DNA from 3 places in the Streptomyces sp. NPDC002671 genome. Region 1 is predicted to be linked to each of the others. Evidence: riboswitches for the same ligand, from Rfam matches in the RefSeq annotation. Region 1 holds a riboswitch; each other region holds the start of a gene.
What was found. Region 1 has a riboswitch for cyclic di-AMP ahead of ACWD35_RS34065 (transglycosylase family protein). Riboswitches for the same ligand answer to the same signal wherever they lie in the genome.

Region 1 (5,192 bases):
GCACGGCCCCTTCGCCCACCACTCCGGCAGCATCGCGAGCGCCTCGTCGCCGAGCGGGTTGACGCCCGGCCCGGCGGCCAGCGAGTGGCCGACCAGCACGTGCAGGCACTTCACCCGGTCCGGCATGCCGCCCGCGCTCGGGAAGCCCTCCAGGACCTCGATCGCGTCGCGGCGCCGGATGTAGTCCTCGTGCGCCGCGCGGTAGGCCGCCGCCAGTTCGGGGTCGGTCTGCAGGCGCTCGGTCATCTCCTTCATGACGCCGTTCGCCTCCAGCGTGCCGATCGCGGAGGCGGCGCGCGGGCAGGTCAGGTAGTACGTCGTCGGGAAGGGCGTGCCGTCGGGCAGCCGGGGTGCCGTCTCCACGACGTCCGGCTGGCCGCAGGGGCACCGGTGCGCGATCGCCCTCAGCCCGCGCGGCGGTCGCCCGAGCTGCTGCTTGAAGGCCTCGACGTCCGCGTCGGTCGGCTCGGTACGCGGAGTGGGCGGCGGAGGCGTTTCCATGACTGTCTTCGGCTGTCTTTCTGTCGGTTCACTGGTCGGAGGCGTCGGACTTGTCGACGCCGTCCCAGACGTTCGCGTACCAGGGCCGGCGGGAGGCCCCGAGTCGGGCGCGGGACTGCTTGGCCGCGCCCGGGGCGACGACCACGTATCCGGTCTCCCCGGGCATCACATAGTGCAGCCGGCGCCGGATCTGCTGCTCGGCGTAGGAGTCGTCCTGCCAGCGCGCCTTGAGGTCGCGCAGCTGCTCGACGCGCCGGCGGGCCTGTTCCCGCTGCCGCTGGAGGTCGGAGATCTCGGCGCGCTGGGAGACGTACTGCCGCATCGGGTAGGCCAGGGCGACGATGAGCGAGCACAGCACCAGGGCGAGCAGGGCCGCGCGGCCGGTGAGCCGGGAGCGGCGGGCCTGCCGCTTGGTCTGGGAGCGGTAGACCCGGGCCGCCGTCTGCTCGCCGAGCAGGCGCAGCCTGGTCGCGGTGGAGAAACGGTCCCGGTCCTTCACTGCCATCTGGCTCTCCGCCTCCCCTTTCACACGCACGTACGTCCCCGGACACGGTACGGGACCGAGTGCGGGGACGTACGTACGACTGGCTAAGGCTTACCCCGGGTTGGGTCAGCCCTTGGAGATCTCCACGCTGCCCCTGAAGCGCGGGAAGGCGCTGCGGCCGGCGTACACCGCGGCGTCGTCGAGGATCTCCTCGATGCGCAGCAGCTGGTTGTACTTGGCGACGCGGTCGGAGCGGGCCGGGGCGCCGGTCTTGATCTGGCCGCAGTTGGTGGCGACGGCCAGGTCGGCGATGGTGACGTCCTCGGTCTCGCCGGAGCGGTGGGACATCATGCACTTGTAGCCGCTGCGCTGGGCCAGCTCGACGGCGTCCAGGGTCTCGGTCAGCGAACCGATCTGGTTCACCTTCACCAGCAGGGCGTTGGCGGTGCCCTCCTCGATGCCGCGGGCGAGGCGCTCGGGGTTGGTGACGAACAGGTCGTCGCCGACCAGCTGGACCTTGTCGCCGAGCTTGTCGGTGATGACCTTCCAGCCGGCCCAGTCGTCCTCGAACAGCGGGTCCTCGATGGAGACGAGCGGGTAGTCCGCGACGAGCTCCTCGTAGTACTCCGTCATCTCGGCGGCGGAGCGCTCCTTGCCCTCGAAGAGGTACTTGCCGTCCTTGTAGAACTCGGACGCGGCGACGTCGAGCGCGAGCGCGATCTGCTCGCCGGGGATGTAACCGGCCTGCTTGATGGCCTCGAGGATGAGGTCGAGGGCCTCACGGTTGGAGGGCAGGTTCGGGGCGAAGCCGCCCTCGTCGCCGAGGCCGGTGGACAGGCCCTTGCCCTTCAGGACCTTCTTCAGCGTGTGGTAGACCTCGGCACCCCAGCGCAGGGCCTCGGAGAAGGACTCCGCGCCGATCGGGGCGATCATGAACTCCTGGATGTCCACGTTGGAGTCGGCGTGCGAGCCGCCGTTCAGGATGTTCATCATCGGCACCGGCAGCAGGTGCGCGTTCGGGCCGCCCAGGTAGCGGAAGAGCGGGAGGTCGCTGGCCTCGGAGGCGGCGTGGGCCACGGCCAGGGAGACGCCGAGGATGGCGTTGGCGCCGAGGGAGCCCTTGTTGTCGGTGGCGTCCAGGTCGAACATGGCCTGGTCGATCAGGCGCTGCTCGGTGGCGTCGTAGCCGACCAGCTCCGGGCCGATCTGCTCGATGACGGCGAGGACGGCCTTCTCGACACCCTTGCCCAGGTAGCGGTTGGGGTCACCGTCGCGCAGCTCGATGGCCTCGAAGGCACCGGTGGAGGCGCCGGACGGGACGGCGGCACGACCCGTGCTGCCGTCGTCGAGGCCGACCTCGACCTCGACCGTGGGGTTGCCTCGGGAGTCCAGGATTTCCCGGGCTACGACGACGTCGATGGACGGCACGAGCATCTCCTTCTTGGGATGTGACGCTGGAAGTGCGGGGCGTGTGCCTTGCGGCTGTGCCTTGCGCCTAGAGCCTAACCGTCCATGGGGCGTCGGCCACCGACCGACCGCCCCGTGGACAGGCAAACGGTACCCATTGTTCACGCCCGGAACAAAGGGGTTCCCGGGTGAGCCCCGGGTGAAGAGTGGGGAAAGTGCGGCGGAAAGCGGGGAGGAGAGCGGCGGACAGCGGGGACACAAAAGCCCCGCCCCGGCGCGTACGGGGGAACACGCACCGGGGCGGGGGGACTGGGGGCCGCGCCTTACTTCAGGTGCAGCTGCTGACCCGGGTAGATCAGGTCGGCGTCCTGGACGATGTCCTTGTTCAGGTCGAACAGCTTCTTCCAGCCGCCCTTGACGCCGTGCTTCTCGGCGATGGTGCTGAGGGAGTCGCCCTTGACGACCTTGTACTCGCCGTCGCCCTTCTTGACCTTCTTGCCGGTCGGGGTGGTGACGGTCGCGCTCTTGCCCGTGCTCTTGGCCGGGGCCGTGCGCTCGGCGGAGCGGGAGGCGGCCTGGTCGGTGGAGCGGGTGGTGGTGGCCTTCGGGGCCGCCGCGGTGCCGTTGTACGGCGTGTTCGACAGGCCCGTGCCGCAGACCGGCCAGGCACCCTTGCCCTGGGCGGCGAGGACCTTCTCGGCGACGGTGATCTGCTGCGCCTTGGTGGCCTGGTTGGCCTGCGGGGCGTAGGCGGTGCCGCCGTACGCGGCCCAGGTGGAGGCCGAGAACTGCAGGCCGCCGTAGAAGCCGTTACCGGTGTTGATGGACCAGTTGCCGCCGGACTCGCACTGGGCGACCTTGTCCCACTCGGCGGCGGTGGCGGCGGAGGCGTTGCCGGCCGCCATGAGCGGGGCGGCGACAGCGGCGCCGGCGACTCCGGCGAGCGCGATGGCGCGGGTGGCCTTGAACGGGCGGCGGTGCTTGCCCTTGCCGGTGAACAGCATGGATCGATCCCCTCACCGACGCCTGCGAGGTGAGCTGTCGGGTTCGGGCCGGTTGAGTTGCCCGGCCGCGGCCCTTTCGGGACGCGGCTTCACCCCAAGCCGCAACCGACGTCAACTGCCGGTTTTGGCACTTACCTTGGGTCCCCCGCTCCTGCCTACGGCGCATGATGCGACGACTGTTCCCGGGCAACCGCTGGCAGGATTCGGCGTTGCGACTGCCGGGGCTCGTGGTGACGAGCGGCCTTGACCGTAGCCACGCGATCCGCGGAATTTCAAAGACGATCAGGGCTTCTGAGACTCATCCCACACTTTCACCAAACCGGACATTCAGGCGCTTAGTGGGGCGTCAACTCCCGCTACTTCTGGCCCGTTTCCGCACCGATTTCCAGGGTCTGACCGGCGGCGATGTGGTTCGGGTCGGCGCCGATGACCTTCTTGTTGTGGCCGTAGAGCGCGCGCCATCCGCCGTCGACGTCAAGGGAGTCGGCGATGGAGCAGAGACTGTCTCCCTCACGGACCTCGTAGGTGCTCGCATCGGGGGACGCGTGACGGCCGGACCGGGTGGCGTTCTGACCGTTTGTCACGCTTTCGTCCGCACTGACGCCACGGTGACGTCCACCACTGCTGAGCGAGCCGGTGTCGACGAGGCTCCAAGAGCCACCGTTCTGCCAGGAATTGTCCGAGTCGTCCGTTGCGGGGTCCGTGGTGGCGCCGCCATCCCCCTGTCCGTTTTGAGTGTCGGACGACGTGGACTTGTCGGACTTGGGGGTTTTGCCCCCCTTGCCCGCACCATGGCTCGCGCCCGGGGACGGCTTGGCGGTGGCGTCCGAGGAGTCGGACGACCTCGACGGGGACGACGAAGGCAAAGAGGGTGACGAAGGCGGCGAATCCGACAGACCGGGCGAGTCGGAAGTGTCGGCGGAGTCGGACGAATCCTGGCCCTGCTGACCCTGCTGGCCCTGCTGGCCCTCCGACGAATGCCTGGACTCGGAGGAGTCACCGGAGCCGTGCGAGCCGGAGTCCGAGTCCGAACCCGGGTTTCCGACGCCCGTGTCGACGTCCACGGAGCCGGAGTGCGCGGTCAGGCCGTTGAGCAGGGCGCAGGTGGCCCAGGGGGTGGTGCCCCGGTCGGCGAGGATCCGCTCTGCCACGGCGATCTGCTGCGAACGGCTGGCCTGGTCGGCGCTGGAGGCGTACTTCGTGCCGCCGTACTTGTCCCAGTCGTCCTGGGAAATCTGCAGGCCGCCGTAGTAGCCGTTGCCGGTGTCGGCGCTCCAGGAGCCGCCGCTCTCACACTCGGCCACCTTGTCCCACGTGGTGCCGTCGGCCGCGTTGGCGCTCGCCGCGCCCAGGAGCGGGAGGGCGATGGCGGAGCCGGTTACTCCGGCCGCGACGAGGAGAGCCGGGGCCTGACGGGGGCGACGGTGACGACCGTTCCCGGTGAGCATGCGGAAGCCTTTCGTGCGACAGCAGGACCCGCGCGGCGGGTGCTGCTGGGCGCCACGCTGCTGGGTGAACGTATAGGCATACGATCACTTGTCACAAGTTAATGCCGCGCAGATCACGTGAAGATCACAGAAGCGAACGCCTGTCATCTTCGGCTGGTTGGGCTGAGTTCACGGGGCAAGCCCCTCACTGGACGGGCGTGAACTCCACCGGCAAAGTGCGCAGTCCGCGCATGATGAGTCCGCCGCGCCAGCGCAGCTCGGCCGGATCCGCCGCGAGCCGCAGGTCGGGGAGGCGGGTGAGGAGGGTGGCGAGCGCGAACTGGCCCTCCAGGCGGGCGAGCGGCGCGC
Region 2 (5,192 bases), on a different contig from region 1:
CTTCGGGCTGGTCGGCCTGCTGACCACGACGAACATCTTCATCGCCGTGCTGTGGACCTGACGTTCAGCGCCCTGACCTGACGGCGGCGCGAGCCGTCGGCACCGCGCCGGCGGCGACCGCGAGCCAGGCGGCCACCGCCACCCACGTCAGGACCCGCCCCGGCCCCTTCAGCCATGGAACGTCCACCGTGGCGGCGACGGCCAGCGTCGCCGCCGCCGTCATTCCCATCGGGAACACGGTCGCCCACCGCCGTACGTCGTAGCCCGGGCGCGGCCGGACCAGTTCGGCCGCCAGCAGCACGAGGTACCAGGCCACATCCAGCACGAGCAGGGCGACCGTCAGCGTACGCAGCGTCCCCCGGTCGTCGACGTTCCACAGGTACAGCCGGGCACTGTCGGCGGAGAGCAGCTTCGCCCCGGCCAGCGCCGAGATGGCGAGCGCCCCGCCCGCGATCCAGTGGTCCCCGGCCCCTTCCAGCACCTGCCGCGACTCGAACCGGGCCAGGGCGACGCAGTAGAGCACCAGCCCCAGGAAGAACATCACCAGCGCGGCGTGCGCGAGCCACGCCGTCGCCTCGGCCGCGGCCAGCGTGGCGCCCAGTACGGCGAGACCCTGTGTGGCCACACAACACAGGAACACCGCTCCCGGCATGCGCCGCTCCCAGCGCCGTACGACGAGAACGAACAGCACGGGCCAGAGCAGCGCCGCCAGCGCGAGCAGCGCCTCGGCCAGGGTCTGCCGGCCGAGCGTGGAGAGCCGGGTGCCCAGGACGGTCGTCGCGGCCACGGCGGTGAGCGCCCCGGGACTCCCGGCCTCGGCCAGCCAGCGCCGCCGCTGCCCCGCCAGCCGTACGACGAACTCCGCGCCCAGCCCCAGCCAGGCCACGCAGGTCAGCCCCAGGAAGACCCGGGACAGCCCCTCGTCGCCCGTGAGCTGCAGCCCCACCGACACGATCCCGGTCGCCATCACCGCGGCCCCGGCCGCAGGCGACCGCCGCGCCGACCAGGCACGCAGGGAGGAGAGGCGGGACATGCGCCCGATGCTAGGCCCTGTCGTCAAATTCCCGCCTGCCGCGCGACGCCTGGCACGCGCATCTGCCGCGTTGTCGTCAGTCGCCGACGCTCCCCCACGCTCGGCTTCGCTCGCGCGGGGGGACCCCCATCGTCGACTCCCTCCTCCGCCTTGCAGCTGCACGCACCAGACGCCGCGCGGCCCGCCCTCCGGGCGGACGACGGGAATTTGACGACAGGGCCTAGAGAGGGACGCGGCTGTTCAGGGCGGGGCGCGCGGGCGTACGCCCCGCCCTGAGCCGGTCGTGCCACGCTCCTGTGCCGGTCACGCTCCTACGCCGGTCGCACCACGCTGTGGATGATGGACGTGCCGCCGTAGTAGACCGACTCCTCGCGGACGTACGCGCCCGGCTTGGGGGCGTGGATCATCATGCCGTTGCCTATGTAGAGGCCGACGTGGCTGATGTCGTCGTAGAAGAAGATCAGGTCGCCGGGGCGGGCGTCGGCGAGGGAGACCGTGGTGCCCACCTTGACCTGGTCCCAGGTGGTGCGCGGGAGGCTGACGCCGGCGGCCCGCCAGGAGGCCTGGGTGAGGCCGGAGCAGTCGTAGGAGCCGGGGCCCGTGGCGCCCCACACGTACGGCTTGCCGATCTGGGCGCGGGCGAAGGCGATCGCCTCCGCGGCCTTGGTGTCGTAGGAGCCGGAGGTGGTCGAACCGCCGGAAGAGGTGGATCCGCCGGACGAGCCCGAGGTGTCCGAGGAGCCCGACGAGCCCGAGGACGACGGGGACGGCGAAGACGAGGGCGACGGGGTGCTCTGCTGTGCCGCCCGCTGGCGCGCCGCCTGCTGCTTCGCCAGCTCGGCCGCCTTGCGGGCCGCCTCCTCCGCCTTCTGCTTCTCGATCGCCGCCAGGCGCGCCTTCTCCTCGGCCGTCAGCTTGGACAGCAGCTCACGCGCGGTGGCGAGCTTCTTCTGGACGGTGGCCTTCGCCGTCTGCAGGTCGTCCTGCGTCTTGGTCAGCGTCTGGAGGCTCGTCGCGGCCTCCCGGCGCTTCTTCATGGTCGCCGTCTGTTCCGTGACGAAGTCGTCGACCGCGCTCTTCTGACGCGAGGTCAGCCGGTGCATCAGCTGGCTCTGGTCGAAGTAGTCCTGCGGATTGCTCGCGAGCAGGAAGGTGGCCGTGTCCGGCACGGTGGTGCCGGTGCGGTACTGGGCGGCGGCTATGGTGCCCAGTTCCTCGCGGGCCGTGTTGAGGCGTTCCGTGCGCTTCGCGACATCGTCACGGAGGCTGTCGGCGCGCACGCGCTCCTTGCCGGCGCGCTCCTTGGCCGCGTCGTACTTCTCGGTCGCCGACTCGGCCTGCCGGTAGAGATCGTCGACCTTCTTCTGCACCTCCTCCACGCTCGGCTTCCCCTTGTCGGCGGCGGGGGAGGCGTTCGCCGTCTGGGAGAGGACGGCCACGGAGGTCAGTGCGGCGGTGGCGAGGACGGGGGCGCGGAGGCCTGCTGTACGGGGCCCGACGGGGCGCGGCTTGCGGTGCGACGCCAAGGGAGGCGACTCCTTCCATGCGCCGCCTACCGGGTTAGCTGTCGGGTTCGGGCGGTGCGTTCGGAAGGGTTGCCCTACGGCCCCCTCCCGGTGGGAGGCGGCCGATTCACCCCAGAGGTCGGTGGGTCCCCGGCTCCGGTCGCCGCGAGGGCGCGCCGGACTCGGCGGGGGCCGCGCGGCCCGGCGAGGTTCGCCGGTAGGGGTCGTACGGCCCGCACGCACGCTAGCCAACTCGTGGTACCCCTGTGAAGGTTGGTGCGTAGTATGTCCGATACATTTTCGTGACCTCGGGGGTGAGGGTGCGGGAAATCACGGCTGGGTCATCGGGCGCTTCCGCAGCGTGAGGGGCGGAAGGGGTCGGCAGGTGCCGGGAGGGGAGCCTCCCGCGGGGGGCCGGGTTCTCGGGGCGGCCCACGGTTGTCAGTCCGGCGCCCTAGACTCGGAGAGCGATGAGCAGCCTCTTTGACGACAGCTTCCTGGCGGACCTCCAGCCCCCTCGCGGGCGCGAGGAGGAGCCCCCGCCGCCGCCCGAGGACGATCACGCTCCGGAGTCGCTTCCGGACGATCTGTTCGGCGGGAAGTTCGACGTGCCGCCGGACCGGGACACGTACTACCGCGACGGCGCCCCGCGCCCCGCGATCGACGCAGCGGCCCTGCTGGAGGGGCTGAACGAGAACCAGCGCGCCGCGGTCGTGCACGCCGGCTCCCCGCTGCTCATCGTCGCCGGCGCCGGCTCCGGCAAGACCCGCGTGCTCACCCACCGCATCGCCCACCTGCTCGCCGAGCGGGACGTGCACCCGGGCCAGATCCTCGCGATCACCTTCACCAACAAGGCCGCGGGCGAGATGAAGGAGCGCGTCGAGCGGCTCGTCGGCCCGCGCGCGAACGCGATGTGGGTCATGACCTTCCACAGCGCGTGCGTGCGTATCCTGCGCCGCGAGTCGAAGAGGCTCGGCTTCACGTCCTCGTTCTCGATCTACGACGCCGCCGACAGCAAGCGCCTGATGGCCCTGGTCTGCCGTGACCTGGACCTCGACCCCAAGCGCTTCCCGCCCAAGTCCTTCAGCGCCAAGATCAGCAACCTGAAGAACGAGCTGATCGACGAGGAGGACTTCGCCGCCCAGGCCGCCGACGGCTTCGAGAAGACCCTCGCCCAGGCCTACGCCCTGTACCAGTCGCGGCTGCGCGAGGCGAACGCGCTCGACTTCGACGACCTGATCATGACGACGGTCAACCTGCTGCGCGCCTTCCCCGACGTCGCCGAGCACTACCGCCGCCGCTTCCGGCACGTCCTGGTGGACGAGTACCAGGACACCAACCACGCCCAGTACGCGCTCGTGCGCGAGCTGGTCGGTACGGGCGACCGCGCCTCCGAAGACGCCGACGTCCCCCCGCGCGAGCACGAGCTGCCGCCCGCCGAACTGTGCGTCGTGGGTGACGCGGACCAGTCGATCTACGCCTTCCGGGGCGCGACCATCCGCAACATCCTCCAGTTCGAGGAGGACTACCCGAACGCGACGACGATCCTGCTGGAGCAGAACTACCGCTCCACGCAGACCATCCTGTCCGCCGCCAACGCGGTCATCGAGCGCAACGAGTCCCGCCGCCCGAAGAACCTGTGGACCAACGCCGGCCAGGGCGCGCGCATCACCGGCTACGTCGCCGACACCGAGCACGACGAGGCCCAGTTCGTCTCCGACGAGATAGACCGCCTCACGGACGCGGGCGAGGCGAAGGCCGGGGACGTCGCCGTCTTCTACCGCACGAACGCCCAGTCCCGTGTCTTCGAAGAGGTCTTCATCCGCGTCGGCCTGCCCTACAAGGTCGTCGGCGGCGTCCGCTTCTACGAGCGCAAGGAGGTCCGGGACGTCCTGGCCTACCTGCGCGTCCTCGCCAACCCCGAGGACTCGGTGCCGCTGCGCCGCATCCTCAACGTGCCCAAGCGGGGCATCGGCGAGCGCGCCGAGGCGATGGTCGACGCCCTCGCTCAGCGCGAGAAGATCAGCTTCCCGCAGGCCCTGAAGCGGGTGGACGAGGCGTACGGTATGGCCGCGCGCTCCACCAACGCGGTCAAGCGGTTCAACACGCTGATGGAGGACCTCCGTACGATCGTGGAGTCCGGCGCCGGACCGGCGACCGTTGTGGAGGCGGTGTTCGAACGCACCGGCTACATGGCCGAGTTGCAGACCTCCACGGACCCGCAGGACGAGACCCGCATCGAGAACCTCCAGGAACTCGCCTCCGTGGCCCTGGAGTTCGAGCAGGAGCGCGAGGAAGGCGAGCAGGGTACGCTGGCCGACTTCCTGGAGAAGGTCGCCCTGGTCGCCGACTCCGACCAGATCCCGGACGAAGAGGACGGCGACGGCGTCATCACCCTGATGACCCTGCACACCGCCAAGGGCCTCGAGTTCCCGGTCGTGTTCCTGACCGGCATGGAGGACGGCGTCTTCCCGCACATGCGCGCCCTCGGCCAGACCAAGGAGCTGGAGGAGGAGCGGCGCCTGGCGTACGTCGGCATCACGCGCGCGCGGGAGCGGCTGTACCTGACCCGCTCGGCCATGCGCAGCGCCTGGGGCCAGCCCTCGTACAACCCGCCCTCCCGCTTCCTGGAGGAGATCCCGCCCGCCCACATG
Region 3 (5,192 bases), on a different contig from region 1:
TCCGCGAGGCACCGGTCGTACGTCAGCACGCCCAGCGACTCCGAGTTCCCGACGATCGCCACGCGCGGCCCCGCGGGCAGGGGCTGGCGGGCGAGCAGCAGGCCCGCGTCGACCAGCTCGGTGATCGTGTCCACCCGGATCACCCCGGCCTGCCGGAGCAGCGCGGAGACGGTCGCATGGGGCAGCCGGGTGGCCCGGACCGCGTGCCCCTGGGGGGCCGAGCCGACCCCCTGCACCACGACCAGCGGCTTCGCCGCCGCGGTCCGCCGGGCGAGGCGGGTGAACTTGCGCGGGTTTCCGATGGACTCCAGGTACATGAGGACGACGTCGGTCTCGGGGTCGTCGTACCAGTACTGGAGGACGTCGTTGCCGGAGACGTCCGCGCGGTTGCCGGCGGACACGAACGTGGACACGCCGGTGACCCCCGTGACCCCTCCCCCGCGCCGGTGCAGCCGCGACAGCAGGGCGATGCCGATGGCGCCGGACTGCGCGAACAGACCGATGCGCCCCGGGCGGGGCAACTCGGGGGCGAGCGAGGCGTTCAGCAGGACGTCCGGGGCGGTGTTGATGACCCCGAAGGCGTTCGGGCCGATGATCCGCATGCCGTACGCGCGCACCTGCTGCACGAGCGCACGCTGCCGCTCTCGTCCCTCGGGCCCGCTCTCCGCGTAGCCGGCGGAGAGGACGACGAGTCCCTGGACGCCGTGTTCGCCGCACTCGGCGACCACTGCGGGGACGTACTCGGCCGGGACGGCGACGACCGCGAGGTCGACGTGCCCCTCGATCTCCCGCACCGACCGGTGCGCGGGCACCCCGTCGACGTCCTCGACGTCCTCGGGGAAGGCCTTGTTCACGGCGTACAGCCGGCCCGCGTAGCCGGCGTCCCGGAGGTTGGCCAGGACGCTGCGGCCGACCCCACCGGGCGCGCGGCCGACCCCGACGACGGCCACGGAGCCGGGTGCCAGCAGCCGTCGTACCGAACGGGCCTCGGCGCGCTGCTCACGCGCGCGCTGCACGGCGAGGGAGCGGTCGGTGGGTTCCAGGTCGAACTCCAGGCGTACGACGCCGTCCTCGAAGCTGCGCTTCTGGGTGTACCCGGCGTCCGTGAACACCTTGATCATCTTGGTGTTGGCGGGCAGCACCTCGGCGGCGAAGCGACGGATCCCGCGCTCGCGCGCCACGGCGGCGATGTGCTCCAGGAGGGCGGAGGCGACCCCGCGGCCCTGGTGGGCGTCCTGCACGAGGAAGGCGACCTCGGCCTCGTCGGCCGGTGCGGAGGCGGGCATTCCGTCGGGGCCGATGCGGTCGTAGCGCACAGTGGCGATGAACTCGCCGCCGACGGTGGCCGCGAGCCCCACCCGGTCCACGAAGTCGTGGTGCGTGAAGCGGTGGACGTCCTTGGCGGAGAGCCGGGGGTACGGCGCGAAGAAGCGGTAGTACTTCGACTCGTCCGAGACCCCCTCGTAGAAGCTGACCAGGCGGTCGGCGTCATCGACGGTGATGGGCCGCACGCGTGCGGTGCCGCCGTCGCGCAGCACCACGTCCGCCTCCCAGTGGGCGGGGTACTCGTGCCGGTCCTGCCGGTCCGCCGGGGTCTGCATGGGCCCCAGCGTACGGCTCGCCCACGACAACGGCGCGAGGCAGTCTGTGGAGGACGGAAGCCGGATCGAGGCCGCGGTCCGGCGACACGGCCGGGGGGTGACGAAGGTCCCCTCCGGACTTGCTTCACGATGTGGGAAACTGGTCTAGACAACCCTGAGAACCTGAAGGGCAGCATCACATGGCTGAGCGCCGCGTCAACGTCGGCTGGGCCGAGGGCCTCCACGCCCGCCCCGCCTCCATCTTCGTCCGAGCCGCCACGGCCGCAGGCGTCCCGGTGACGATCGCCAAGGCCGACGGCAACCCCGTCAACGCGGCCTCCATGCTGGCGGTCCTCAGCCTGGGCGCCCAGGGCGGCGAGGAGATCGTCCTCGCCTCCGGCGCCGAGGGCGCGGACGCCGCCCTGGACCGGCTGGCCAAGCTGGTCGCCGAGGGCCTTGAGGAGCTGCCCGAGACCGTCTGAGTCGCACCAGGAAGCCGCGCCCCCGGAACCGGGGGCGCGGCTTCCGCGTTTTCGCGGCCGGCCGGACGGATTCGCACGCGGATTTACGCACCTGCCTGAATTCACGGCACGCCGAAAAAGGGCAGCGGAAATGCACGTCCCGCCGAATATCCCCTCTTTGTATACGGCGCCCGTGTTAATGCCGCGGGCTCGCTGTGTTTACGGCATGTTGCGAGTCCCTCACACGCTCCGCGCGGTCCCCGCCGGAGGCGAACCGCAGCCGGTGCGCGCCCACCGCGCGCTCGGTGTGCAGGGCCGTGACCGCCCGCGCGCGCTCGCTGTCGCCGCGCGCCACCGCGTCCACGATGACGCCATGCTCGGCCCAGGACTCCACCGGGCCGACCGGAGCCCGAACCGCGTACATCCAGGCGATCTTGTGCCGCAGCTGGGTGAGCGTCGAGGTCAGCGAGTGGCTGCCCGCGGCCTGGGCGAGCGTCTCGTGGAACCAGCCGTCCAGCGAGCGCAGTTCCTCGCTGCCGCCCTGCCTGGCCCGCTCCTGGCCCAGCCGCACCAGGCCGCGCAGCACCTTCAGATGGGCCTCCGTGCGCCGCTGGGCGGCCCGTGAGGCGCCGAGCGGCTCCAGGAGCATGCGCATCTCCAGCAGGTCGGCGGCCTCCCGCTCGGTCGGCTCGGCGACACACGCGCCCGCGTGTCGGCGGGTCACCACGAAGCCCTCGGCCTCCAGGGTGCGCAGGGCCTCGCGGACGGGGACGCGCGAGACGCCGTAGCGGCGGGCCAGAACTTCCTCGGTGAGGCGGCTGCCGCGCTCGTAGACACCGGCCACGATGTCGTCCCGGATCGCCGTGCACACCGAGTGCGCCGGAATACGCATGACCGACCTCCGTCTTAATCCCCGTGAAACGTCGACGATGGACGCATGTTCCGTGACTCTATTGCAATGAGCGGGAATTTCCGACGGCGGCCCGGAATCCATGGATATTTTTTGGTCAGCGGGCACCTCGGACGCCGCGAAAAACGACGAAAGCCCCGGCTCGGTGAGCCGGGGCTTCGCGATGAGTGCGTCAGACGTTCAGGCCGTGCTGGCGGAGGTAGGCGACGGGGTCGACGTCCGAGCCGTACTCCGGGGTCGTGCGGGCCTCGAAGTGGAGGTGTGGGCCGGTGACGTTGCCGGTCGCGCCGGACAGGCCTATCTGCTGGCCCGGGACGACCTGCTGGCCCACGCCGACGCCGATGGACGACAGATGGCCGTACTGGGTGTACATGCCGTCGGCCATCCGGATCACGATCTGGTTGCCGTACGCGCCGCCCCAGCCGGTGGAGACGACGGTGCCGAGGCCGACCGCGTGCACGGGGGTGCCGCTGGCCGCGTGGAAGTCGATGCCGGTGTGGGAGCCGGAGGACCACAGGGAGCTGCTGGCGTGGTAGCCCGTGGAGACGTAGGAGTTCGCGATCGGCAGCACGAAGGCGTTCAGGCGCTTGCGCTCGGCCGCGCGGGCGGCGCGCGCCTTGGCCTCGCGCTCCTCCTTCGCCCGCTCGGCGGCGGCCTTGGCCGCGGCCTGCTCGGCCGCCTTCCGCTCGGCGGCCTGCTGCTGCGCGGTGGCCTGCGCGTCGATCTGCTCGGCGATCTCGTCGCTCACGGTGATGACCGGGGTGAGGCCGGTCTGCTCGACGGAGTTCTCGGCGGCGAGCGACGGGGTGGCCGCGAGGGTGCCGATGACGCCGGTGGTCAGGGCCGCGACGCCGGCCGCCTGAGCGGTGGTGCGCTTGACCCGGCCGGGCTTGCGGTGCTTCCCGGTGGCGCACATGAACGCCATGAAGTGGCTGGTCCTTTCCTTCCCTGCTCGCCTACCGGGTTAGCTGACGGGTTCGGAGGAGGAAGGTCTCCTACGGACTCCCTCGCGCACGCGCGGGAGTCCGATTCACCCCAGGGGACGTGTGGGTCCCCGGCTCCCCTGGCTCGCGCCGTATGGGGACTCGGCGATGGCTGTCCGGTGCCGCGGGTGCGGCGCACTGCCTGACGGACAGCCCGCACGACGCTACGGGGGGTGGCTTTCCCCGCCCAAACGGATCCGGGCTTTTGTAGCGCATCCCACAGGCCAGACAGGCAACCTCCGCCCCAATTCGGACATCTGGGGAGCGGCTGGGGAGCAGCCGGTGAACAGGCGTGGGGCCCTGACGACCCGTAAGTCGCCGGGGCCCCATTCCCGCGTGCGTGCGCCCGGGCTCTACTCGGCCGCCACGACCGTGACTTCGCCGATGCCGAGCGCCTCGACCGGTTCCTTGATCTGGGCCGCGTCACCGACGAGGACCGTCACCAGACGGTCCACCGGGAAGGCGTTCACGACCGCCGCCGTGGCCTCCACGGTGCCGGTGGCGGCGAGCTGCCGGTAGAGCGCGGCCTGGAAGTCGTCGGGCAGGTGCTGCTCGACCTGGTCGGCCAGGGTGCCCGCGACGGCCGCCGCGGTCTCGTACTTCAGCGGCGCGACCCCGACGAGGTTCTGCACGGCGACGTCCCGCTCGGCGTCGGTCAGGCCCTCCGCCGCGAGCGTGCGCAGCACCGTCCACAGGTCCTCGAGCGCGGGGCCGGTGTTCGGGGTGTCCACGGAGCCGCTGATGGCGAGCATCGAGGCGCCCGTGCCGTCCGGGGCGGAGCGCAGCACCTGCCCGAAGGAGCGCACGCCGTAGGTGTAGCCCTTCTCCTCGCGCAGGACGCGGTCCAGGCGGGAGGTGAGGGTGCCGCCGAGGCAGTAGGTGCCGAGCACCTGGGCGGGCCACACGCGGTCGTGCCGGTCGGGGCCGATCCGGCCGATGAGCAGCTGCGTCTGCACGGCACCGGGCCGGTCCACGATGACCACGCGCCCGGTGTCGTCGGCGCTGACCGGCGGCACGGGCCGCGGGCTGCCCGGGGTGCCCGTCCAGGCGCCCAGGGTGTCGCCGAGCAGCTCGTCCAGGTCCGTGCCGGTGAGGTCGCCGACCACGACCACGGTGGCCGTGACGGGGCGCACATGGCGGTCGTAGTAGGCGTGGACGGCCGCCGCGTCGATCTTCTCGACCGTCTCCTCGGTGCCCTGGCGCGGTCGGGACATGCGCGAGGTGGCCGGGAACAGCTCCTTGGAGAGTTCCTTGGCGG

Region 2: linked by a shared signal. The riboswitch ahead of ACWD35_RS19820 (NlpC/P60 family protein) and the one ahead of ACWD35_RS34065 (transglycosylase family protein) in region 1 are both predicted to bind cyclic di-AMP.
Region 3: linked by a shared signal. The riboswitch ahead of ACWD35_RS02205 (M23 family metallopeptidase) and the one ahead of ACWD35_RS34065 (transglycosylase family protein) in region 1 are both predicted to bind cyclic di-AMP.

The regions. Positions count from the first base shown of each region.
Region 1 covers NZ_JBSFVU010000028.1:80,269-85,460, reverse strand. Annotated here, with positions in the region: partial or broken gene ACWD35_RS34080 (DUF501 domain-containing protein) at 97-501, opposite strand; gene ACWD35_RS34075 (FtsB family cell division protein) at 530-1,006, opposite strand; gene eno (phosphopyruvate hydratase) at 1,112-2,419, opposite strand; gene ACWD35_RS34065 (transglycosylase family protein) at 2,716-3,396, opposite strand; cyclic di-AMP (ydaO/yuaA leader) riboswitch at 3,401-3,569, opposite strand; gene ACWD35_RS34060 (transglycosylase family protein) at 3,753-4,844, opposite strand; gene ACWD35_RS34055 (cytochrome P450 family protein) at 5,029-5,192, opposite strand, start outside.
Region 2 covers NZ_JBSFVU010000011.1:284,340-289,531, reverse strand. Annotated here, with positions in the region: gene ACWD35_RS19830 (hypothetical protein) at 1-61, shown strand, start outside; gene ACWD35_RS19825 (tellurite resistance/C4-dicarboxylate transporter family protein) at 65-1,033, opposite strand; gene ACWD35_RS19820 (NlpC/P60 family protein) at 1,345-2,559, opposite strand; cyclic di-AMP (ydaO/yuaA leader) riboswitch at 2,568-2,722, opposite strand; gene pcrA (DNA helicase PcrA) at 3,009-5,192, shown strand, end outside.
Region 3 covers NZ_JBSFVU010000001.1:514,842-520,033, forward strand. Annotated here, with positions in the region: gene ACWD35_RS02190 (bifunctional acetate--CoA ligase family protein/GNAT family N-acetyltransferase) at 1-1,601, opposite strand, end outside; gene ACWD35_RS02195 (HPr family phosphocarrier protein) at 1,781-2,062, shown strand; gene ACWD35_RS02200 (GntR family transcriptional regulator) at 2,238-2,933, opposite strand; gene ACWD35_RS02205 (M23 family metallopeptidase) at 3,124-3,876, opposite strand; cyclic di-AMP (ydaO/yuaA leader) riboswitch at 3,890-4,052, opposite strand; gene ACWD35_RS02210 (M16 family metallopeptidase) at 4,288-5,192, opposite strand, start outside.